DNA from 2 places in the Aliiroseovarius sp. S253 genome. Region 1 is predicted to be linked to the other one. Evidence: riboswitches for the same ligand, from Rfam matches in the RefSeq annotation. Region 1 holds a riboswitch; the other holds the start of a gene.

Region 1 (12,165 bases):
ATGCAGGCAGTCCGCCCGCAGCTGGTCGATGATGATAAACAGCACGTTCTTCTTGGCAGCCATCTCGGACCTCCTACCTTGTTATGAAATTGATAGGGCATGGATTTTCACGGCGTCCAGCGGAAGTTTCACTGGCACCGTCGAAATCGGCAAACTGGTCTATATCGCAAAAGAAAAAGCCGCAGCGCTTGTAGCGCTGCGGCTTCGGCCCAGAAGAGCGATTTTAGATCAGGCTTCGGCGCGCGACAAAACGCTGGCCGGGCGCACTTTGACCAGTGCTGCGGTCAACATACCGGCAAGAGCTGCCTTGATGATGTCGCCGGGGATGAAGGCGGTGACCAGACCGGTGGCTTCGACCAGTGTCTTGTCCAGCATGAACGCCAGACCCGGAATGCCGAAGGCGTAAAGCACGATGATACCGCCGATGACCGAGGCTACACCAGCGCTTAGCCAGACGGGGCCAGTGCGCCATTTTTCAGTAATCAGACCGGTGACGAAAGCTGCGACGGGGAAACCGATCAGGAAACCGACCGACGGGCCAGCGAAGACGCCCAGACCGCCGCGACCGCCGGACAGTAGCGGCAGACCGATGGCAACCAAAAGCAGGAACAGCAGCACGGCCAGCGCGCCGCGCTTGGCGCCCAGAATGGTGCCGCACAGCATGATGCCAAGGCTTTGGGCCGTGATCGGAACACCAAAAAACAGATCAATCTTGGGGATCAGGCCAAGCGCCGCGATCAGGGCTGCGAACAGCGCGATAAGGGTTACATTCTTTTCCATGACTTCTCACTCCTTCATGGCGTCGAAACCGCCGCGCGCACGCAGCGCGTCGGCAATATGGTCTGCGTCGTCCAACGCAAGAACCGTGAATGGCAGGATGATGCGCCAGCCGGGACGGCGGGCAGACCGGGCGCGCCAGGCCTCGGTCAAATGGGTGCCTTTTGCTAAAAGCACAGGCGTGAAGCGGATGACCAATGCGATCGCAGTCTCGAGGTATTCGGTGCGCAGACCCAGCGCGCGCAGGGGCGTGGCCAGCCAGCGCACGACGGCGATCATATCAGACAGGCGCGTGGTCATCGTGACCAGATTGGCCAACCCCACAGCGGTCAGCATGCGCAGGATGATAACCAACCCGTCGATGGGGCTGCGGGTGATGATGTGATAGATGCCGACCAGCAGAACGAAGGGCCACAACACTTTCAGCGACCGCAGTCCAGTGCGCAGGAAGCTTTGACCGGGCAGGGCATAAAGTGTCAGCGTGGTTGCGAATGCGGCCAGATGGAACCACAGGCTTTGCATCTGAAACAACACGATCGTCACGACGCAGAGCGCCGCCAGCTTCAGACCGGCGGGCCAACCATGTGCGCGGGTCTCAATCGGAGAGGTTAGAGATATCATCGCTTTCCCCCTGCTGTTTCATCTGGGCGGTGAAGGCGGGTAGCACATCGGCGGGCTGACCCTGCTGAGCCAACGCACCGGCCTCGATCCACAACACATGGTCATAGGCGGTCAGTTCGTCCGGGTCGTGAGTGACATGGACCAGAGTGCCCTCGTACCGCTCCAAATAACGGCCAAGCTGCATCCGTGTCGGGATGTCGAGTCCCGCGAAAGGCTCGTCCAGAACCAGAATGCGCGGGGCCATTGCAAGAACCGCCATCAGGCAGACCAGTTGTTTCTGCCCCTGAGATAGCCCGTGCACGTGGCTATCCGCCCAGTGGGATTTGCCAAACCGATCAAGCTGCGCGCGGGCGGCAGCCTCGGGATCGTCCAGACCAAGCTGGCGCAGGCCAAAAGCCAGTTCCTCGACCACAGTGGGGAAGATGATCTGGTGGTCGGGGTTCTGAAACAGGATGCCCACCAGCGACAGTGCGGCGCGGCGATCTTTTGCGGGATCAACCCCGTCGATCCGCACGGTGCCTGCGCTAGGCTCCACAAGTCCGGACAGAAGTCGCGCAAAGCTGGTCTTGCCCGACCCGTTGCGCCCGATGATGCCGATGCGTTTGGCGGTCAGGTCTACCGACAGGTCCGACAGAATCCGACGCTCGGCCACCGTAAGGGCAGCGGTGCTGAATTCGATCCGCGCGGGTTTCATCTGTCTGTCCATGTGCCCTTTCCAAGGCCCCGAAGTTTGCAGGTATTTGACGGGCCTTTTAACGGGACGCAATAGAGAATGCCGCAAGAAAACGCAGAAACCGTAGTTCTACCTCGATACATTTCGGGCCTCGCATTTGATCACATCAGGTGCAGATCGCAGTTGTCAGCGTGTTCCATTGGCGTTGGGTCAGCTCTCCACGTTCCGCCACCATCCAGTACGAATTCTCGGACGGAAGAGCGTCTTCGGACAGGCGGATCAGCTCTCCAGATGCTAAAGCGCGTTCGACCAGCGGGATTGATGCCAACAGCACACCTGCGCCTGCGCGCGCGGCAGAGAGGGCAGCGGTGAAGGTATCAAATCGCAGATGCGGGATCGGGGTGGGGGCGTCGCCGGTCTGCGCCGCCCACTCATGCCAGCCCATGCGTGGCCCAGACAGTCCGATCCGTGGCAGGTCTTGCCAGCGCTCCGGCTCCAGCCCTCGCATCAAAGCGGGCGCGGCGACGGGGGCCAGCACTTCGTCAAATAGGCGGGCGCGGTGTGGGATGTTCCAATCGCCGCTGCCATAGCGCAAGCGCACCCCGCGCAGCTGCGGATTGTCTTCAGACGCCAGCATCAGCGTCTTGAATGACAGTTGTACGTCTTCTCCCAGTGACAGCCCCGCCAATCGCGGCGCAATCCAGTGTTCGAGAACCGAGGCGCTGCTCCAGATCGTCAGGCGTTTACGTTGAATGCCGAAGAGCTCTTCTGAGCTTTGGCGCAGCGTCCCCAGCGCGTGGGTGACGTAAGGAAGCCATGCCTCGCCCTCGACCGAGAGCACAACGCCGCGCGGTTTGCGGATGAACAGGGCGACGCCCAGCCGGGTTTCCAGATGCCCGATCCGCTGGCTGATCGCGGCCTGTGTCAGTCCGGTTTCCTGCGCGGCGGCGGTAAAGCTGCCCAGCCGTCCGGCGACCTCGAACGCGTGAATCCAATCGAGGGGCAGGTTTGAGAGGGGATTATCCATAAGAAGATCGAGGTCTCAGATGCAATTTCGCTTGGTTGTCCTTATCACGCTTTGCGCGGACAATCACCACAGGATCAACGCGTCACAGGAGACACGCGCATGTTTACCACCCAGCTTGACCCGGCGGGCCAGGTTCTGACCCTGACCACCCCAAACGGCCCCCTTCGTTTTCACGCCATGTGGCTTCGTGACAATTCGTGGGATCCCGAAACCCGCGCGGCTGGCAATGGCCAGCGTCTGCTGTCTTTGGGCGAACTGCCCGCCGACACGCATATGACCGAGGCCGGGGTGAGTGGAGATCAGATCACTGTCACCTTTGCACCGGAAGGCAAGACCGTCACCTATGATGCGGGCTGGTTGGTCAAGAATGCTTATGATCGTCCGGCGTCAACGGAACGTGGCTGGCTGGGCGAAGGCATCGAGACTTGGAATTCCGGCCTGATGGGCGCTGTGCCAATTGGCGACTTCGCGCAGCTGTCTTCGGACTCCGACGCGCTGGCCGCGTGGCTGGAACTGGTCACGCGCTATGGCTTCGGCAAGGTCGTGAACGGTCCGGTCGAGGACGGCGCGCTGTTCAAGGTGGTCGACCTATTCGGCTATGTGCGTGAAACCAACTATGGCCGTCATTTCGAGGTGCGGACCGAGGTGAACCCGACCAACCTTGCCTTCACGGGGCTTGGGCTTCAGGCGCATACAGACAACCCATACCGCGACCCGGTGCCCTCGGTTCAGGTGCTCTATTGTTTGGAAAGCTCGGCCGCTGGCGGCGAGAACATGGTCGTGGACGGTTTCGCCGCCGCGCGTCGCCTGCGCGAAGAAGACCCCGCCGCCTTCGACGTTCTGGCCAATCACTGCGCCCGGTTCGAATATGCGGGTGAAGAGGGCGTTTGCCTGCAATCGCGCCGCCCCATGATCGAACTTGCCCCGGATGGCGAGATCATCGGCGTGCGCTTCAACAACCGATCGCTGGCCGCCGTGACCGACGTGCCCTTCGACCAGATGCAGGCCTATTACGCCGCCTATCGTCGTCTGGGCGAGATCATTGACGACCCCGCGATGGAGGTCACCTTCCGCCTTGAGCCCGGCGAAGGCTTCGTCGTCGACAACACCCGCGTTTTGCATGCGCGTAAAGGCTATTCCGGTGAAGGCACACGCTGGCTTCAGGGATGTTACTCGGACAAAGACGGGCTGCGCTCGACCTTTGCTGCCCTGTCGCGGTCGCGTCGTCAGGAGGCTGCGGAATGAAGCCGAATATCGAAACCCTCACTGCGGAAAACATCGTCGACTTCATTGGCGGGATCTTCGACCGCCGTGGCGGTGAGGAGTATCTGGGTGAAGACGTCACGATGGCCGAACATATGCTGCAAGGGGCCACCATCGCCGAGCAGAACGGCCAAAGCGAAGAAATCATTGTCGGTGCCCTTCTGCACGACATCGGCCACTTCACATCCGAGTTCGGCACCTATCACCCCGATGACACCGAAGACCGCCATCACGAAGATGCGGGCGCCGAGGTGCTGGAGCAGTTCTTCCCAAGCGTCATCACCGATTGCGTGCGGTTTCACGTGGCGGCGAAACGCTATCTTTGCGCGACAAAGCCGTCCTATTACGATCGGCTAAGTGCGGCATCAGTGCATACGCTGGAATTGCAGGGCGGGCCCATGAGCGCGGATGAAGTGGCCGTTTTCGAAAAGAACCCCAACCTGAAACAGATCATCGCGGTGCGTTATCTGGACGAAGCAGGCAAGCGCGCCGGGATGGAAACGCCGGACTATTGGCACTTTGCGCCGATGGTTCAGCGCATGGTGGATCGTCACCGCGCGACATAGTGCTAGTGTGCGGGCTGTGTGTCGCACTGCCCGCACAAAACCGCCTAAATGCGATATCAACCTTGCGATGAACGCGCTGCTTTGCTTTGTTGTGGACAAATTGGTTGGGAGGCCAGCATGTCCATTGACAATGTAGATCATCACGGGACGCACGCAGGGACCGGCGTAGCTGGGGCGACGTCTGCAGCGTTGCCGACGTACACGATCCCCCAGGTCGCAGATTACTTGGTCAATGGTTATTGGAACGCGACCGGACGTTCATGGCGAAAGTTCGACGTGTCGTCTGGCGGTACTCTTACCTATTCGGTCAAAGGGCTTGAGGCCGCTGGGGTTTGGTTCGTCGAAAAAGCGCTGCAAGTTTGGAGCTTGGCGACCGGGATCAAGTTTGTGAAAAGCTCTCCGTCAAATGCAGACATCGTATTCGAGGACGACGATAGCGGTGCCTATAACTGGTCCGTGACCTCGGGCAATGAGATCCTGAAATCCACCGTGAATGTAAGCACCAGCTGGTACAAGGGCGATGAGTACGACCTACACAGCTATTCCTTCCAGACATATGTACATGAAATCGGCCACGCACTTGGGCTGGGGCATGCCGGAAATTACAACGGCAGCGGAGGCTTCCCGGGCGATGCGCACTATGCCAATGACAGTTGGCAAATGTCCGTCATGTCGTATTTCTCGCAGACCGAGAACACGAACATAGATGCGACCTATGCCTATCTACTGGGGCCGATGGTGGCGGATTTTTATGCCATTCAAAGCCTGTATGGTACGCCAAGTTCGTCCAACGGGGGGAACACGATCTGGGGTGTCGGCTCGAATGCCAAGGGTGCATACAACAAGTTTGTTAGCCTTGGCAAAGGCTGGCCGGGCGCTGCCATGACAGTGTTTGACACAGGCGGAGTAGATACGTTCAATTTTGCTGGCATACAGGCCAACCAGCGGATTGACCTGCGCCAAGGAAGCATCTCGGATGTGCTCGGCGATAAAGGCAATCTGGTGATTGCGCTGGGCACGGTCATTGAAAATGCCAAAGGTGGTGGGGGTGACGACTTCCTGTATGGTAATGACCAAGCGAACAAACTGTATGGCAACAGTGGCGATGACGATCTTTTCGGATTTGGTGGCAATGACTATCTGTACGGTGGTTCGGGGACCAATCATCTGGATGGCGGCACAGGGTTCGACTTTGTGGACTATTCGAACAAAAGAACCTTCATCTATGTCGACTTAGAAACCAATTGGTCCGGCGGTGTGGCTGGCGGTGATTCCTATGCCAATATCGAAGGAGTTATCGGAGGTTCCGATGATGACACCCTTATTGGTAATGGCGTCGCCAACACTTTGCGCGGTGGCGCTGGCAACGATCAATTGAATGGTGGCGGAGCTGCAGACCGTTTGGTTGGTGGGTCTGGAAACGATCGATTGATGGGCGGGGCCGGTGGTGACACTCTGATCGGCGGCACCGGATTCGACTTCATCTTGTATTCGACTGAGGTTGCAAGCGTCGAAATCGATCTTCTTACCAATGATGCACTGGGTGCGGCATCGGGCGACAGCTTCTCGAGTGTTGAAGGCGCCCACGGTGGTTTTGGCGCCGACATTCTGCGTGGAACAAATTCAGCCAACAAACTGTACGGTCGTGAGGGCGATGATCTTTTGATTGGCCGGTTCGGGAACGATCGCTTGGTCGGAGGCGATGGCAATGACGTCCTAAAAGGCGGCGGTGGCAAGGACCATCTGTTGGGCCATGATGGCGATGATTTCCTGTTCGGAGGGACAGGTCAGGACCGCTTTTATTATAACGACGGGCAAGACGTGATTTCTGATTTCCGAGCGGGTCAAAAAGATAAAATCTATGTTGATGATGATCTTGTCGGGAACATCTCAGTGTGGAGGATGCTGAAGACGAAAGCGACCGTCGTGGACGGCGATGTTCACATCGACTTTGGCAATGGCGACAAGCTGATCATCGAAGATGTTTCCAACAAGATGAGCCTTGTAGACGACATTCAGTTCTATTGATCACCCCTTTGGTGGGTGGACCAGAATAGGCTCAGCAAAGCTGAACTCTTCCAAGTTGGTGCCATCCCCAATCCGATCAACAACCGCATAAAGTCCCTGCGCGTCAATGGGGGCGAGAACCCCGTGCCATGTGCCTTTGTGCAGGTTGATTGCCTGATCCGCGCGCATGATGAAGGCTTGTGGGGTGCCCGGGATGCCGTCTTCATCCGGGCAGACAGTCACCAAAAGGGGCACGCCATTCATCGGGATAAAGGCCTGTGACCCCAACGGGTGTCGTTCCACCAAATCCAGCGTGTAGGGAAAATGCCGCGCCTTGCCATCAAACAGACTGATCCCTGCGCGGCCTTCGCCAAAGTCCAGCTGCGCCAGATCGTGATGGCGCTGGCACATGCCTGCGTTAATGGTCAGGCTGTCGCGGTCAGTCAGTTCCAACACATCGCCAAACGGTGCGAACGCTTCGGCCGTCAGCGGCTGAGCGGCGATCATGGTCATGGCAACAGGTCCATCAGGCGGAATTCTGCAATGCGTTCAACCTGACGGCAGGCCTCGGCAAACTCGGTGACGCGGTCATTCCTGACGCGCCGTTTGAAGGCCGCAAGGATCGATGCCTTGTCGTGATCCCGTACCGCGATGATGAAGGGAAAGCCGTGTTTGGCCACATATTCAGTGTTCAGATGCGTGAATGCCTCGTGCTCTTGGTCTGTCAACATGTCCAGCCCGGCGCTTGCCTGTTCAGAGGTGCTTTCTGCGGTCAATCGGCCTGCGGCCGCCAGTTTGCCCGCCAGATCCGGGTGTGCGGTCAGGACAGCCAACCGTTCATCAGCGCTTGCCGATCGGAAGGCGCGGCATAGCGCGTTGTGCAGACCCGCAGCACTGTCATGGGCGGGGCCAAGCTCCAATTCGAAGGCACGTTCGGCAACCCAGGCTGAGTGTTCGAAAATCCCACCGTAAAGCGCGACGAAACGGTCGCGTGACATCTGGCTGGGGCGCTCGAACCGCGTATGCGGGTGATGGGTGGCCCAGTGATCTGCAATCTCGATCCGGCGAGGACACCAGACGTCGTCATGCCGTTGAATGTGGTCGATGAACCGGCGCAGACCCGCGATCTTTCCGGGGCGCCCGATCAGCCGACAGTGCAGCCCGACCGACATCATCGCAGGGCGATCCCCGGCTTGCCCTTCGGCATAGAGCGTGTCGAAGGCGTCGATCAGATAGTCTCCAAAATCGTTGCCCGTCACCCAACCCGGCGCGGTGGCAAAGCGCATGTCATTGGCTTCCAGCGTGTAGGGGATGATCAGCTGATCCCGATCGCCGATCTCGGCCCAATAGGGCAGATCATCGTCATAGGTGTCCGAGACATAGTCGAACCCACCATGCTCGGCGACCAGCCGCACAGTGTTTTCCGAACACCGCCCCGTGTACCATCCGCGCGGAGGGGTGCCGACAACTTCGGTGTGCAGGCGGACGGCTTCGTCGATTGCGGCGCGCTCGTCGTCCTCGGGCATGTCCTTGTGCTCGACCCATTTCAAGCCGTGGCTCGCGATCTCCCACCCTGCATCCTTCATTGCAGAAACCTGTTCAGGGCTGCGGGCAAGGGCCGTTGCGACGCCATAGATTGTCAGCGGAATACCCGCACCCGTGAACAAACGATGCAGTCGCCAGAACCCCGCCCGCGCGCCGTATTCATAGATGCTTTCCATGTTCCAGTGGCGCTGGCCAGACCATTGGGCGGCACCCGGTATGTCGGACAGGAACGCTTCGGACGCCGCATCGCCGTGCAGCACGCAGTTCTCGCCGCCTTCTTCATAGTTCAGAACGAACTGCACCGCGATCTTGGCATCATTCGGCCAGTTCGGGTTGGGCGGTGTTGGGCCGTGGCCGCGCATGTCGCGGGTGTATCTGTCGGGCATGGGTTCTCTCGTGTTTGGTTCCGTCCCACCCTTCCAAGGAACACGGGTCAGGTCAAATAGGATTGCACCGGGACGCGGATCCCCCAATAGTGGGGCCAACGAGAGGACATACTATGACCGGATATCTGACCACCCATGTTCTGGACACGGCACGCGGCTGCCCTGCGCAAGGCCTACGCATTGATCTGTTCCGGATCGAGGGTGACGTACGGGCGCTGATGAGAAGCCTTGCAACCAATGACGATGGGCGGACAGACGAACAAATTCTGCCCGCAGACGAGTTCGAGGTCGGGACCTATGAGCTGGTCTTCCATGCGGGCGATTATCTGCGTGCGACCGGTCAGGACGGCGCAAGCCCGCTTTTCCTTGATGTGGTTCCAATCCGCTTTGGCATGGCCGAGCAGGCACACTATCACGTGCCGCTTTTGCTGTCGCCTTATGGCTACTCGACATATCGCGGAAGCTAATTCTCTTTCAAAACAACCTCTTGAAGTTTTTGCGACTTTTCCCGCCGCGTATGCGACCCATCGCCCCCCGCGCTTTCGCTTGACTCGTCCCCGCCTGTTCTGACATTCAGAACCAGCGATCGGTTTCGCGTGTGCAGAAGCACCGCGGAAGTAATAGGGAACCCGGTGAGGTGTAGCCAACAGGCGCCAAAACCGAGACTGCCCCCGCAACTGTGAGCGGCGAGCGAAGCTGAACATGCCACTGGGTCCGTCCCGGGAAGGCCAGCCAAGCAAAGACCCGCAAGTCAGGAGACCTGCCGGACGCTGGGCATCTGCCCATTTCCACCGGACGCCGGGGTGAGCGTCTGGCCCGGCGGTCCAAAGACCCTCCCGTGCCAAAACCCCGTTCGTTCATTTGATTGCAGGTAATACCTGTGACGTCGAATGAGGACGACATGAGAAAAACAGTTCTGGCCGCTGCACTGGCCACATTAATACCCGTTGCCGCACAGGCGCATTTTCTTCTTCAGCACACTGATGACGTGTTGATTGAGAAGCCCGGCGATGTGCCGATGGGCTTGATCTTCTGGCACCCGATGGAGAACGGGCACGCCATGGATATGGCTGCTCCGCAGGAATTCTTCATGGTCCACAACGGCAAGAAGACCGACCTGATGGATCGCGTGGCCCCGGCCGCTTTCAAGGGCAAGCATAATGAAGCTGCCGCTTTCACCGCCTCCGTACCGGTCAAGCGCTCGGGCGACTATGTGGTCGTGACAGTGCCTGCCCCGTATTACGAGCAAAGCGAAGACATCTACATTCAGCAGATCACCAAGTCGGTTCTAAACCGCAACACGCTGCCCACCGATTGGGATCAGCCCGTTGGCCTGCCGACTGAAATCCTGCCGCTGAACAAGCCCTATAACGTCGTGGTCGGCTCGACCTTCTCGGGCGTGGTTCTGTCCGAAGGTAAGCCGGTTCCGGGTGCTGAAATCGAGATCGAATATATGGCCGCCGAGCCGGATTTGGCCGCGTTCTCCACAACTGATAGCTCGGTCGGCGCGATGCCGGGCGGGACCATTGTAGCTCTGACCGACGCAAATGGCGTCTTCACCTTTGGCATTCCAAAAGCGGGCAACTGGGGCTTCGCGGCCTTGGGGTCGGGACCAATCACCGAACACGACGGCAAAGAGCTTAGCCAAGACGCGGTTCTGTGGGTCCACGCCACAGAGCTGAAGTAAGGAACGCGCGATGCACATTGTAGATGGAGCCTTGTCAAACCCCGTGCTGATCAGCGGTGCGGTCTTGGCTGTGGGCGGTATCGCGATGGGTCTGAAAAAGCTGCCGCTTGAGCGTATTCCGGCAGCGGGTGTGCTGTCCGCAAGCTTCTTCGTCGCCTCTCTGATCCATGTGCCCATCGGCCCAAGCTCGGTCCACCTGATCCTGAACGGATTGGCCGGGCTGGTGCTGGGCTGGGCCGCATTCCCGGCGCTGTTCGTCGGTCTGCTGTTGCAGGCGGTGTTCTTTGGCTTCGGCGGTCTGACCGTGTTGGGTGTGAATGCGATCAATATCGCCGGGCCCGCCGTGCTGGCCGGTCTGATCTTTGGTCGCCTCGTTGCCCGTGGCACACCTATGCAGGGCGCGATTTGGGGCGGAATTGGCGGCGGTTTCGCCATCGCAGTCACAACTTTGGCTGTGGCGTTTTCTCTGGCGCTGTCAGGGGACGAATTCATCCCTGCCGCCAAACTGGTTTTCGTCGCGCATATTCCAGTCATCATCATCGAAGCGCTTCTGTCCGGCGCGGCTATCTTCCTGGCCCGCCGCGTGAAGCCCGAGCTGTTTACGGGCTCGAAAGGGGGATGGGCATGATCCGATCACTTGCGCTGATCCTAGTCTTGGCAGCTCCCGTTCCGGCTCTGGCCCACAACGTCATTTCGTCTGTCTTCCCGTCTGGGTCCGACATCGAAGGCGAGATTGGGTTTTCTAACGGCGCTATGGCCACCGACCTGACAATCGAGGTCTTTGACGAGGCAGGTAAAAAACTGGGCGAGACCGTGACCGACGCGGACGGTTTCTTCCTCTATACACCCACGCAACCCGTCGCCCATATCTTCCGAGGCGATCTGGGCGCAGGCCACGTGGCCGAGGTCATCATGCCCGCCGCCGAGGTCGCCCAACTGATGGGGCAAGAGGCCGCTGAGACCAGCGCCGCCGCGTCGGTTCTGAATGGAGCGCCTTCCACCTCGGAATTGGTTCCCGCCGGATTATCCGATCAAGCACGCGCCGAGCTTGCCACGATGATCCGCACCGAGTTGCGCCCCCTGCGGCAGGAAATCAGCGCCTATAAGAACAAGAACGATCTGCAGACCGTTTTGGGCGGGATTGGCTATATCGTCGGCCTTTTCGGTCTGGGCTTCTATATCGCCGCTCGCCGCAAGATGGAGGGCGGCAAGTGACCTATGTCCTGACAGGGGAAGACAAGCCGCTTACCGGTTTTGGCGCACTTCGGGCGGCCGTGTCGTCGCTTGACCCGCGTATGCGCATCGTGATGACCGTGATTTATGCGATCACCGTAGTCGCGCTGGATGACCTGCGGGTTCTATCCGGAGCACTGATCCTGTCGATGTGGCTCTTGGCCATTTCAGGCCTGCCGTTTCAGAAGACATTGAAACGCATGGCGATGATGGATGGGTTCATCATCTTCACCTTGATCCTGCTGCCCTTCACCATGCCCGGCACGCCGATGTTTTCGGTGTTCGGGTTTGACGCCACATGGGAAGGTCTCTGGCGCGCGACCGAGATCGCGCTGACCGCCAACGCGGTCATTCTGGCGGTGATGACGCTGGTCGGCTCG
Region 2 (12,165 bases), 120 kb from region 1:
GACCCGACTGACCCAATCCAACGCGTTCTTCAGAACACCGGTCAGCATCTTGTTGTATTCGGGGGTCGAGATGATCACGGCATCCGCGGCTGCAATCTGGGCGGCCAGTTTGGCCACGCTATCGGGGATGCCCTCAGACGCTTCAAGGTCTCCGTCATACAGCGGCAGGTTAAGATCTGCCTCGGTATAGTCTGCATCGCCGTAAAGCCGCGCTGCATTTCGCAGCAAGAACCGGTTGGTTGCGTCTTTACGCAGCGAACCGGACATGCCAAGCAATTGGTGTTTGGACACAAGAACCTCCTTCGTCGGGTCACAAAGATGTGGGGCGCGGCACGTATGAGGTCAAGAAGAGACGAGACACAGCAATGCGCCACGGCGGACAAATCCTTGTCGATCACCTGAAAACCGAAGGCGTCAGCCGCGTCTTTTCCGTACCCGGCGAAAGCTTTCTGGCCGCATTGGACGGGCTTTACGACAGTGGGATCGAGAACATCGTTGGCCGTCAGGAAGGCGGTGCTGCCATGATGGCCGAGGCGCATGGCAAGCTGACCGGCGCGCCGGGTGTTCTGTTCGTGACGCGGGGACCGGGGGCAACGAATGCCTCGGCGGGGATCCATGTGGCAATGCAGGACGCGACGCCGATGGTGGTGTTCGTCGGTCAGATCGCACGCGCCCATAGGGATCGCGGCGCGTTTCAGGAAGTCGACTATCGTGCCTTCTTTGGACCGCTGGCCAAATGGTCCTGTGAGGTCGATCAAACCGAACGCCTTCCCGAATATCTGGCCCGCGCTTTTCACGTAGCCCGAACCGGGCGTCCCGGCCCTGTCGTGGTCGCCTTACCCGAAGACATGCTGAGCGACGTGGCTGACGTGCCAGATCGCCCCGCTGTGCCCGCAACGCAGGGCCGCGTGTCCAGCGCGGACGCAGATGCGATACTGGCGACAATCGAAACCTCCGCGCGTCCGCTTCTGATCGCGGGTGGGCCGGGCTGGACGGCAGACACGGGCGCGGACCTCATGGCTTTCGCCACCCAAAACGCTCTGCCCGTCACCACGGCCTTCCGCCGTCAGGATTACGTCGACAACCGCCACCCGAATTATGTCGGAGACCTTGGCCTTGGCATCAACCCAGCGCTCAAAGCCATGTTTGATGAGGCCGACACGCTGATCGTTTTGGGAAGCCGTCTGGGCGACATCGTCACCGGAAGCTACGAGATGCTGGATCCGATGCAGACAGGGAAACGCATCATCCATGTCTACCCCTGCGCAGAAGAGCTAGGCCGCGTTTATCATGCGGATCGGACTGTGGTGGCCACCGGTCCCGCAGTGATCTCGGCGCTCAGTGAGCAGCCCGCACTGACCGCGACACCCTGGGCCGACTGGACGCAACAGGGCCGCGCGGCCTATGACGCGTTCCAAACCCCGGTCGAGACCCCCGGCCCGGTCAAGCTGGAACGCATCATGCACTGGCTCTCGGACACCCTGCCCGACAATACGATTATGACCAACGGGGCGGGAAACTATGCCACATGGCTGCACCGCTATTTCCGTTTCAAGGAGTACGGCACGCAGCTTGCCCCGACCTCAGGCTCGATGGGATACGGCTTCCCGGCGGCAGTTGCAGCCAGCCTTCAGCACCCCGATCGCACCGTCATTGCATGGCTTGGGGATGGCGAATTTCAAATGACCCTGAATGAGATGTCGACCGCGATGCAACACGGGGCCAAACCCATCGTGATCATTGTGAACAACGGGCGTTATGGCACTATCCGGATGCACCAAGAACGCACTTATCCGGCGCGCGTCTCAGGCACCAATATGGCGAATCCTGAATTCGCAGATCTGGCCCGTGCCTATGGAGGCCACGGCGAAACCGTCACCAAGGGCGAAGACTTCGAAGCTGCTTTCCAACGCGCAAAAGCGTCCGGAAAGCTGGCCGTGATCGATTTGGTGGTAGACCCGCAAGTCGCCACGCCGGGCCTGACTTTGGATCAGTTGCGCGCACAGGGCGAGGCGGGGTAACCGCCAACCCTGTCGCTAAGGCTCAGCCCTTCGGCATCTCCATTAGCTCGGCCAGATGGATCGTGCCCATCTGGATGAAGCTGTTTTCGCTGGCAATCGCCAAGGCCGTGTCCGCATCCGGTGCGTTGATCACGCAAAAGCCCATCATTGGCTGTTTGAACCCTTCGCGGTGGCCATCGCCATCCACGGTCCATTGCGCCCTGAACGGGGTTTCAGGCATCTCGAACACATCTGCGTATTTGGCGATCCACGCCTTATAGGCGGCCTGCATCTCGGCCTTTTTGTCGTCGGGCACATCCGTCGGCTCGTGATAGGCCATATAGAACTTCGGCATCGTTTCTCCTCCCGTTGTCGGGATCAGTATTCGACCCCAATTTGCGCCTTGATGCCTGACCGGAACGGGTGCTTCACCAATTCCATCTCGGTCACCAGATCGGCAATTTCGATCAGATCGTCCGAGGCATTGCGCCCGGTCAGAACCACGTGGGTCATGTCGGGCTTTTCTTCGACCAGAAACTTCACCACCTCGTTGATGTCGACATAGTCGTACCGGATCGCGATGTTGATCTCGTCCAGCAGCACCATCTTGTTCGACGGGTCGCGGATCAGCTCTTTCGACTTCTCCCATGCGGCCTGCGCCATCTCGATATCGCGGGTGCGGTCTTGGGTCTCCCACGTGAAGCCTTCACCCATCGTGTAGAATTCGCAGGTATCGCTGAACTTGGCATTGATCAGATCACGCTCGCCGCAATCCATACCGCCCTTGATGAACTGCACCACGGCGCATTTCATGTCAGCAGCAATGCAGCGGAAGATCATCCCGAACGCGGCCGAGCTTTTGCCCTTGCCCTTGCCCGTATGCACGATGATCAGACCCTTCTTGTCGGTCTTTGTCGCCATGATTTTATCACGGGCGGCTTTCTTCTTTGCCATCTTTGTGGCGTGGCGATCGGGATCTACGGTCATTCTGGCCTCACTTCTGAATGTCAGACCAGTGTGAGAGTACATGGCCCCGGATGCAAGTGCGGGCGTCCCGAAAATCGGAACGCCCGCTTATTTTGGCCACCGTGAGTGGTATATTACTCGGCTGGTACGGCCGAGCTGAGTACGCGGCCAAAATGCTGTTTGTTCAAGCGAACAACCAGAGCAATCATGGCCATTTGGAACGCAATCGCAATGGCGGAAATCACCCAGTACATGACCGAGAATTTGTCGATCACACCAGCTTTGACTAGGCCCGAGTTCAGGAAGAAGTGCAGCAGAACCGACAGGGCAACACCCGGGCAGACCAGCGCATAGGAACCGGGCGATGTCTCGTTCCCGAAGACAAAGCTTTTCCAGTAGCCAACGCGCGACAGCACAACCAGACCCAACAGACCGAACAGCACTTGGATGGCGATCAGGCGAGCAAGGAACATCATGGTTTCGGCACCCGAACCGTGCACATCAAATGTGGCATGCAGGCCGTGGTCTTGGCGCAGGAACATGATGCCCAGAATGGTCATCAGCGGGATGACGATCATCAGGGTCGGGGCAGCTTCCTTAGCGGTGCCGTGGTGCAGCATCGAGTTGAAGGCGGTGAACAGGGCCAGCGCGGCATAGACGATGGACGCGGTGCCAAAGAAGGTCGAGCCGACCAGCGACACACCCACAACGATGGTGTTGGTGCTCATCGCAGCAGGGGCAGCAAAACCTACGGCGGTCATGGCCAAGGCAAAGGCGGGCAGCATCTGGGCGAAGCTGTTGTGCGCGGTTACGTCGAAGACACCGCCTTTGGACAACACGCGGCCAAGGAAATCACCGATATAGCTCAGCGCCAGAATGCCGATGGCAAGGAAGGCCGCCATGGCGAAGGGAAACAGGTATTCCACGATCGACCACAGGCCGGGTACGAAGACCAGACCGGCCACGAACATGCCGTTCACGCTCATCGCCAGCGCCAGCGGCATGGCAAGGATGGTCGTTTCAGCGTTCGAGTTCTTCAGGGCCGTATAGGCTTCAGTTTTACGGAAGGCCGAGAAGCTTTTCAGGTTCCAGATCAGGTATTTCAAGTTCAGGAAAACCATAGCGGCGATGCCAGCCCATGCCACGGCAATAGCGATTTTGATGCCCATGGAGCCCGTGGTGAAAGCGGCCATGATGTCTTCAAAGACCGGCACCGGCTGGCCCGGGTGCTTCACCCAGAACATCAGGTACATGAAGAAGGTGACCGACAGGCCACCGGCCCCGACCGAAGCGAGGAAGTAGAGTGGCGAATATTTATCCGCGGGACGAGAGGTTTGCATCGGATTTCTCCATTCATATTCGTTTTCTTGAATATCTTATAATTGCAAATGCAACAGTTGGCAAGCCGTCAGGCTGCACATGTTGTCGCGGGACGAAACCGCACGAATTTACGGATTGTTAACCAAGGCAGCGCAAAGTGTGGGGGAAGGAGACACCAACCATGCGCCTCGCCCATTCCTTTGTTTTACTGGGCCTTTCAGCCCTCGCCGCCTGTGACAGCCCAAGCCCGCAATTCATGCATCGCGACACCGCCACCACGCGGATCGAGGTCGAGGGCTCTACCTTTTCCGTGCATCAGCGCGAAAGCTGGGTCGAGGTTTATCGAATAGGATTCGAGGCCCTGCCCCGCGTTCCAGTGATTCTGGCACGCGCGAAGATCGCAATTGAACAGGCCACGGGCTGTAAGGTGGTCAAAGGGTCGCTCAGCGGCGATCAGGCCATTCAGAGGGCCGAGATTGACTGCGATACGCGCTAGTGGTGGTGCCCTTCAAACCGCAGATGGATCACCGGATCTGATCCAGCATAGCCCGCGCAGAATTCGACCGCGGCGTCCACAGCCCGCGTTCAATCGCTTCGCGCAGACGTTCGGCGATCTCTTTCAGCGCCGGGTCGTTGTGTTCCTCGATAAACTCGCGGGTGTCGTCATCCTCGATGAAGGCACTGTAAACCAGATCGAAGTGATGGCTACGCACGGCACCCGTCGTGGCCGCGAAGGCGAACATATAGTCGACCGTCGCCGCAATCTCGAACGCGCCTTTGTAGCCGTGACGCTTCACCCCATCGATCCATTTCGGGTTCACAACACGGGATCGCACCACGCGGCCAATTTCGTCTTCCAGCGTCCGGATGACAGGGCGTTCCGGGCGTGAGTGGTCGTTGTGATAGATCGGGCGATCCCGCCCCTGAAGTGTCGACACAGCAGCAGCCGCGCCACCTTCGAACTGGTAGTAATCGTCGCTGTCCAGAAGATCGTGTTCGCGGTTGTCTTGGTTTTGGACGATAGCTTCGACCTGCCCCAAACGGGTCTCGAAACCTTCGCGGTCGCGGGTGCCTTCGCTGCCCGCACCATAGGCATAGCCGCCCCATTCCAGATAGGCCTCGGCCAGATCCGCTTTGTCGGCCCAAAGCCGTTCGTCGATCATTGCCTGAAGTCCGGCGCCATAAGCGCCGGGTTTCGATCCATAAACCCGCGACGCACCCTCGCCCGAACGCACGCGAGCGGCGGCAGGGTTCACGTCGTCGGGTTCGTCCAATGCCTGCACGGCCCGCGCGGCGCTGTCGACCAAGGCAATCAACTGCGGGAAGGCGTCGCGGAAGAACCCGGACACGCGCAGGGTTACGTCTACGCGCGGGCGACCCAAGGCGGACGAAGGGATCACTTCAAACCCAGTCACGCGGCGGTTGGCGCTGTCCCATTTGGGCTTCACGCCCATCAGCGCAAGCGCTTGCGCGATGTCATCACCGCCGGTGCGCATATTGGCGGTGCCCCATGCGGTCACCAGCATAGAGCGCGGCCAGTCGCCGTGGGTCTGTAGGTGCTTGTCGATCAGCAGACTTGCCGACTTCCAGCCCAGCGCCCAAGCGGTCGGGGTCGGCACCGCACGACTGTCAACCGAGAAGAAGTTGCGTCCGGTCGGCAACACGTCCAAACGTCCGCGGGTCGGCGCGCCAGACGGCGCAGGGGCGACGAACTGCCCAGCAAGGGCGGTGAGGAGCCCCTTCCCCTCGTCCGGCCCACAGGCCTGCACTGAGGGCAGAACCTGCGCGTGATAAGCGTCCAGAACGGGCCGTGTTTCGCTGAATTGCTCGGGCACTTCGCCCCACTGAACCGCCATCTGCGCCAGCAACTCCAACCGCTCCACAGTATCGCCATTGCTGCGCCAGTTTCCTGCCTCGACGGCTTCAAGAAACTTGTGACGTGGGCCTTCATAGGTTTCGGCCATATCACAATCGAGCGGGTCAATATCTACGCCGCAATCCAACGCCAACGCGCGGATCAGCGAGGCATCGCCGTCCTGCCCTTGCCCACGTGGCACACGGACAAGCGCAATCCCAAGGTCGCGTTCAAGATCGCCCTCTGGGGACTGCCCGAACACGTGCAGCCCGTCTCGGATCTGCGCTTCTTTCAACTCGCACAGATAGGCGTCGAGCTTGGCCAGATCGCTATCCTCATCCTCGCCGGACATGCCGACATCGGCGTCCAGCCCGGTGGCTTGGGTCAGAGTCAGGATCTCGCGGCGCAGATGGTTGATCCGGCGGGGATCGACGCCAGCCGCTTCATAGTATTCATCCACCAACGCTTCCAGATCGCGCAGCGGCCCATAGGTCTCGGCCCGCGTTAGGGGTGGCGTCAGATGGTCGATGATCACCGCTTGCGCGCGACGCTTGGCTTGCGTGCCTTCGCCCGGATCGTTCACGATGAACGGATAGACGTGGGGCATCGGGCCCATCACGGCCTCAGGCCAGCAGGTCTCGGACAGAGCGACCGCCTTGCCCGGCAACCATTCAAGGTTTCCGTGCTTGCCCATATGCACCAGCGCGTGCGCGCCGAACGTGTGACGCAGCCAGAAATAAAAGGCGAGATAGTTGTGCGGCGGCACAAGGTCGGGCGAGTGATATGTGTCGGTCGGGTCGATGTTATAGCCACGCGCGGGTTGCACGCCGACGACGACGTTTCCGAACTCCAGAACCGACAATGCAAATGAACCGCAATCAACGTCACCCGGCGTGAAGAATGGGTCTTGTTCCGGCTTGCCCCAGCGGCTCTCAATCGCCTCACGCATCTCCCACGGCAATTGGCCATAGTTGATCTGGTATTCGGACATTGGCATGGTGACACCGCCGGCGCGCGCGGCGCGGTCGGTCAGCCAATTGGTCGGCCCTGCCATGACGGCTTGCATCAGCGCATCGCTATCCGCAGGCGCATCTGTGACCCTATATCCCTGATCCGCCAGCAGCCCTAGCGCGTGCACCACGGCAGCAGGTGTATCCAGTCCGACGCCATTGGCCAGTCGTCCATCCTTGTTGGGATAGTTCGCCATGATCAGCGCGACTTTACGTTTACCTGCCTCGGCCCGACGCAGCCGCGCCCAGTTGGCAGCAAGCTCGGCCACGAACTGCACCCGGTCGCCCAGCGCCTTGTAGGTCGCAATGGGGCATTCGGTGGCTTCATCAAAGAACGCCTCACCTTTGAAACTGATCGCGCGGGACAGGATACGGCCGTCCACTTCGGGCAGGGCCACATTCATCGCGATGTCACGGGCGGACAGGCCGGTCAGCCCCTCAGCCCAGGCTTCTTCACTGGAGCCTGCCAGCACCACTTGGAACACGGGGGCCGCATTGCACCACGGGGCTTCGAACGGGTTCTGACTGGGGGCGTCGCCCTGATGCGGCGAGCCGACGGCGAAGGAGGTACAGTTCAGGATCACGTCTGGCGCGGCCTCGGTGAACAAGCTTTCCAGCGTCGCGACAGATACGGGATCTTTCAAAGACGCCACGAAAACCGGTAGAGGGTTCAGACCCCGCCGTAGAAGCGACTTCACCAGCCGGTTGATCGGGTTCAGCCCCGCGCCCTGCACCAGCGCACGATAGAAGACGAGGGGCACGACGGGGGCACCCTCAGTCCACATCTCTTGCGCAGCAGACAGATCAGCCACGCCAGCGCCCGGCCAATAGACACCCGCACGCAACAAGGGGCGCGCGGCTTCAGGCTTGTCTCCGCCCTCCATCATCGCCTTGGCGTAGTTCAGGAACCCCACCGAGTTCTCTGGTCCACCCTCGACCAGATAGGCCCAAAGCGCATCGTAATCTTCATCCGACACGGTCGACAGCGCGCGCAGTTCCGCGTCGGGCTTGTCGTCGCCCGGCAACAGCGCCAAAGGCACGCCAGCGTCGCGAAGATGGGCGGCATATTGCTCGGCCCCGTATTTCCAGTACCCGATGCCGCCAAGCACGCGCGCCACAACCAGACGGGATTTCGTCGCGCAATTGTCGATATGCAAATCGACCGACATTGGGTGCGCCAGATGCATCATATTGGCCAGCCGCAACCCGGGCGCATCGTCCATCTCGGCCCGCGCTTGGGCAAGGCCCGCAAGTTCCGTGTCTGCGGCCGAAATGAACACCAGATCCGAGGGCGTCTGCCCCAGATCCACCGGTTCTTTCCCGTCATCAATGCTGCCCGGAGTGGCTGCCAGAAGATGCATGTCGCGTCCCTTGCGTTAAGATGTTATGGACCGGCCAAACATGACCCGATCAAGGTGAACCCTATGGATTATAAAGCTGCTGGCGCGCCGAAACCGGCAAAAGGCAACCCCCGCCACTCCGAACACAATGCCCGCGGAACCGAGAAGAACCCGCTTAATCGCAAAGACGACAAAGCGGCACTATTAGCCCGCATGAAAGCGGCTGCCGAAAAGGGCAAAAAGGCGTAAGGCGCGCTCACAGCGCTTTCTCCATGAAAATCGAGCTATCCGCCTTTTCATAGGGCGGGAAGGCGTCGCACAAGGCAAATCCGGCGCGCTGATACAGCCGATGTGCGGCGTGCAGTGCATCACCGGTTTCCAGTTTCATATGTGGAAATCCCCTGGCCCGTGCTTCTTTCTCGAGCTGCGCAAGCAACGCTTCGCCCACACCTTTGCCGCGCGCATCTGGCGAAACGAACATCGACTTCACCTCGGAAAAACTGCCCTTATCGGCCAGCGCTGCGGTGCCCAGCACCATGTCGCCGTCGCGCGCCACAAAGAACGAGATCTCGGGCACGCACAGGTCGTCGATATCCAGAAAAAAGTTGTCCTCGGACGGAAACAGGCTCTCCATCAGGGCATGGCTTTGCCTAAGCAGCGCCGTGGCCTGAGGATCACGCGGATCGCCGGGGACAACGTCGATCGTCATGCGGTCAGCGCCTGTTCGATGGCTGCGCGATCCAACCCGGATTGGCCAATGACCACCAGACGCGTTTCGCGGGTCTGGGAGCCGAAGGGCTGGTCGAAATAGGTGTCCACACGGGGACCGACAGCCTGCAGCGTCAAGCGCATCGGTTTGCCTTCTACGGCAGCGAACCCTTTTAGGCGCAGAATGTTGTTGGCGCGGATCACGTCGGCGACTTTCTCGGCAAAGATTTTAGGGTCGGCGACCTCGCCCAGCGTGACCACGAAGCTTTCAAACGCATCATGATCGTGATCGTGGTGGTGGTGGTGGTCATCATCGTGATCATGGTGGTGATGGTCGTCGTCATGGTCGTGATGGTAATCATCGTGGTGATGATGCCCCTTCTCATGCAGCGACAGACGGGCGTCCATGTCATCTTCGGCGCCCATGCCCTGACCCAACAGAACTTCGACGGGCAGCGCGCCCATGGTCGAGCGGACCACCTGCACGCCATCGCGGCTTTCACCTGTCAACCGCGAGACCAACTGATCCGCTTCGCCGTCCGCCAGCAGGTCCGACTTGTTGACGACGATCATGTCGGCACAGGTTACCTGATCCTTGAACAGCTCTGACAGAGGTGTTTCGTGATCGAGGTTCTCGTCCAGTTTGCGCTGCGCTTCCACGGCATCCAGATTGGAGGCGAACTGACCGTCAAACACGGCCTTCCCGTCAACGACAGTCACTACGCCATCCACGGTCACGCGGGTCGAGATCTCGGGCCATTGGAACGCGCGGACCAAGGGCTGCGGCAGAGCCAGCCCCGAGGTTTCAATCACAATGTGATCCGGTGGGGTGTCGCGGTCCAGCAGTTTCTCAAGCGTCGGGATGAAGTCCTCGGCCACGGTGCAGCAGATGCAACCGTTCGACAGCTCCATGATGTCATCTTCGGTGCAGGTCTCGTCCCCGCAACCTTTCAGGATGTCGCCATCCACACCCAGATCGCCAAATTCGTTGATGATCAGCGCGATGCGCTTACCTTTGGCATTGTCCAGCATGTGGCGGATCAGGGTCGTCTTACCCGCGCCCAGAAAACCGGTGACCACGGTGGCAGGAATCTTAGCTTGCATCTTATCCTCCTTCGCCCGTCTCCCCGACGGGTGGGTTGCATGTGCGCATGGCAGGTCTCCTGGCTTTGCGGGTCGAAGCGCGCCGCCGCCTTCCCGACCCTTTGGGCCAGTGGCGCTGGCGGGCGCTCTCCGCTTACAGTCGCGGGGGCGGCTGCACCATCAGACCCCGGATTGGGTCGTCCCCGGTGCATTCCCTTTTGTCCCATTGGGAACCATGCGGAACTTCTTTGCCGTGCAAGGGGGCAAAGGGTCAAGATCGAAACCGACGTCGCAGGCGGGATTGGCGGCAAGCCGAACGCGCCTCGGCGGTGACAAATGCAATATCTTGTGGATAACTCGCCCATTTCGACCACATATCGGTCCTCGCCGTTGACTCCTGCACATTCCCTTCGAACAATCATCCAACAGTAAGAATCAATTATGAGGCAGACCGCTTGCGGTTTTCAAAACTCCGTCTGAATGGCTTTAAAAGCTTTGTAGACCCGACCGATCTGGTGATCGCGGACGGGCTGACGGGTGTTGTGGGTCCGAATGGCTGCGGCAAATCCAACCTTCTGGAAGCGCTCCGCTGGGTCATGGGCGAGAACCGCCCGACCGCCATGCGCGGCGGCGGGATGGAGGATGTGATCTTCGCCGGTGCCGCGTCGCGCCCTGCACGTAACTTTGCCGAGGTCTCGCTGCTGCTCGACAACAGCGAACGGCTGGCCCCTTCCGGATTCAATGAAAGCGACAATCTGGAAATCGTGCGCCGGATCACCCGCGATGCGGGCTCTGCCTATAAGGTGAACACCAAAGATGTGCGCGCACGTGACGTGAGCATGCTGTTCGCCGATGCCTCGACCGGCGCGCATTCGCCTGCGCTGGTGCGGCAGGGGCAAATTTCCGAGCTGATCAACGCCAAGCCCAAGGCGCGCCGGCGCATTCTGGAAGAGGCCGCCGGGATCTCGGGTCTGTATCAGCGTCGTCACGAGGCAGAGTTGAAGCTGAAAGGCACCGAGACCAATCTGGCGCGTGTTGAAGATGTGATCGAACAGCTGGCCTCGCAACTGGGGCAACTGGCGCGGCAAGCGCGGCAGGCTGCGCGCTATCGCACCATTGGCGACGATTTGCGTCTTGCTGAAGGGCTGCTGCTTTATCGCCGTTGGCGAGAGGCCGATGTCGCGCGCGCCGAAGCTCAGGCACAACTCACGGAACGGGTAAAGGCTGCCGCCTCTGCCGAAGGTGCCTCGCGACAGGCGACCAAAGCCCGTCAGGACGCCGAAGACCGCCTGCCGCCCCTGCGCGAAGAAGAAGCTGTCGCAGCCGCTATTTTGCAGCGTCTTCAGGTACAGCGCGACCAGTTGTCGGATCAGGAAAGCCAAGCCCGCGAACGGATCGAAACACTGACCAGCCGTATCGCGCAACTGACCCGCGACATCGACCGTGAAAGCGGGCTGAACAAAGATGCGGGCGAGACGATCGAAAGGCTGGAATGGGAGCAAGCGCAGATCGCCAAGGCGTCCGAAGGCCATGACGATGCGCTTGAGGCATCCAATGCCGATGCTCGCGACAGCGCTGCGATCCTGCAGGAACGTGAAGGCGATCTGACCCAACTGACGGAAGACGTCGCGCGGCTGGCCGCGCGCCACCAATCCGCCCACCGTCTGCTGGATGACAGCCGTAAAACGCTTGAGAAAAGCGAAGGCGAAGCCACGCGGGCGCGGTCTGCGATGGACGACTCCAAAGGGGCCGTGGACAAAGCCGCTGCGGATTTCGAAACGGCCGGTGTGGCGCAAACGGCTGCGGCCAAGGCTTCGGAAGAAGCTGAAGCGGCGCTTGTTGCCGCCGATGAAGCCCGTTCCGAGGCCCAATCACGTGAAGCC

The links. Region 1 has a riboswitch for cobalamin ahead of ACP15F_RS12500 (DUF4198 domain-containing protein). Riboswitches for the same ligand answer to the same signal wherever they lie in the genome.
Region 2: it holds a riboswitch for cobalamin, as region 1 does, so the genes downstream of both, cobW (cobalamin biosynthesis protein CobW) here and ACP15F_RS12500 (DUF4198 domain-containing protein) in region 1, are expected to answer to the same signal.

Annotation. Positions count from the first base shown of each region.
Region 1 covers NZ_JBNAFW010000002.1:207,179-219,343, reverse strand. Annotated here, with positions in the region: gene ACP15F_RS12555 (alkaline phosphatase family protein) at 1-63, opposite strand, end outside; gene ACP15F_RS12550 (biotin transporter BioY) at 229-780, opposite strand; gene ACP15F_RS12545 (energy-coupling factor transporter transmembrane component T family protein) at 787-1,398, opposite strand; gene ACP15F_RS12540 (energy-coupling factor ABC transporter ATP-binding protein) at 1,373-2,104, opposite strand; gene ACP15F_RS12535 (LysR family transcriptional regulator) at 2,238-3,098, opposite strand; gene tmpA (2-trimethylaminoethylphosphonate dioxygenase) at 3,198-4,343, shown strand; gene tmpB ((R)-1-hydroxy-2-trimethylaminoethylphosphonate oxygenase) at 4,340-4,927, shown strand; gene ACP15F_RS12520 (M10 family metallopeptidase) at 5,045-6,955, shown strand; gene ACP15F_RS12515 (ureidoglycolate lyase) at 6,956-7,447, opposite strand; gene puuE (allantoinase PuuE) at 7,444-8,865, opposite strand; gene uraH (hydroxyisourate hydrolase) at 8,979-9,332, shown strand; cobalamin riboswitch at 9,436-9,647, shown strand; gene ACP15F_RS12500 (DUF4198 domain-containing protein) at 9,767-10,552, shown strand; gene cbiM (cobalt transporter CbiM) at 10,563-11,180, shown strand; gene ACP15F_RS12490 (cobalt ABC transporter permease) at 11,177-11,767, shown strand; gene cbiQ (cobalt ECF transporter T component CbiQ) at 11,764-12,165, shown strand, end outside.
Region 2 covers NZ_JBNAFW010000002.1:90,199-102,363, forward strand. Annotated here, with positions in the region: gene ACP15F_RS11945 (NADPH-dependent FMN reductase) at 1-291, opposite strand, end outside; gene ACP15F_RS11950 (thiamine pyrophosphate-binding protein) at 366-2,021, shown strand; gene ACP15F_RS11955 (YciI family protein) at 2,044-2,355, opposite strand; gene cobO (cob(I)yrinic acid a,c-diamide adenosyltransferase) at 2,379-2,987, opposite strand; gene ACP15F_RS11965 (TsoY family (seleno)protein) at 3,101-4,306, opposite strand; gene ACP15F_RS11970 (hypothetical protein) at 4,468-4,782, shown strand; gene cobN (cobaltochelatase subunit CobN) at 4,811-8,512, opposite strand; gene ACP15F_RS11980 (hypothetical protein) at 8,576-8,740, shown strand; gene ACP15F_RS11985 (GNAT family N-acetyltransferase) at 8,748-9,200, opposite strand; gene cobW (cobalamin biosynthesis protein CobW) at 9,197-10,303, opposite strand; cobalamin riboswitch at 10,336-10,535, opposite strand; gene smc (chromosome segregation protein SMC) at 10,738-12,165, shown strand, end outside.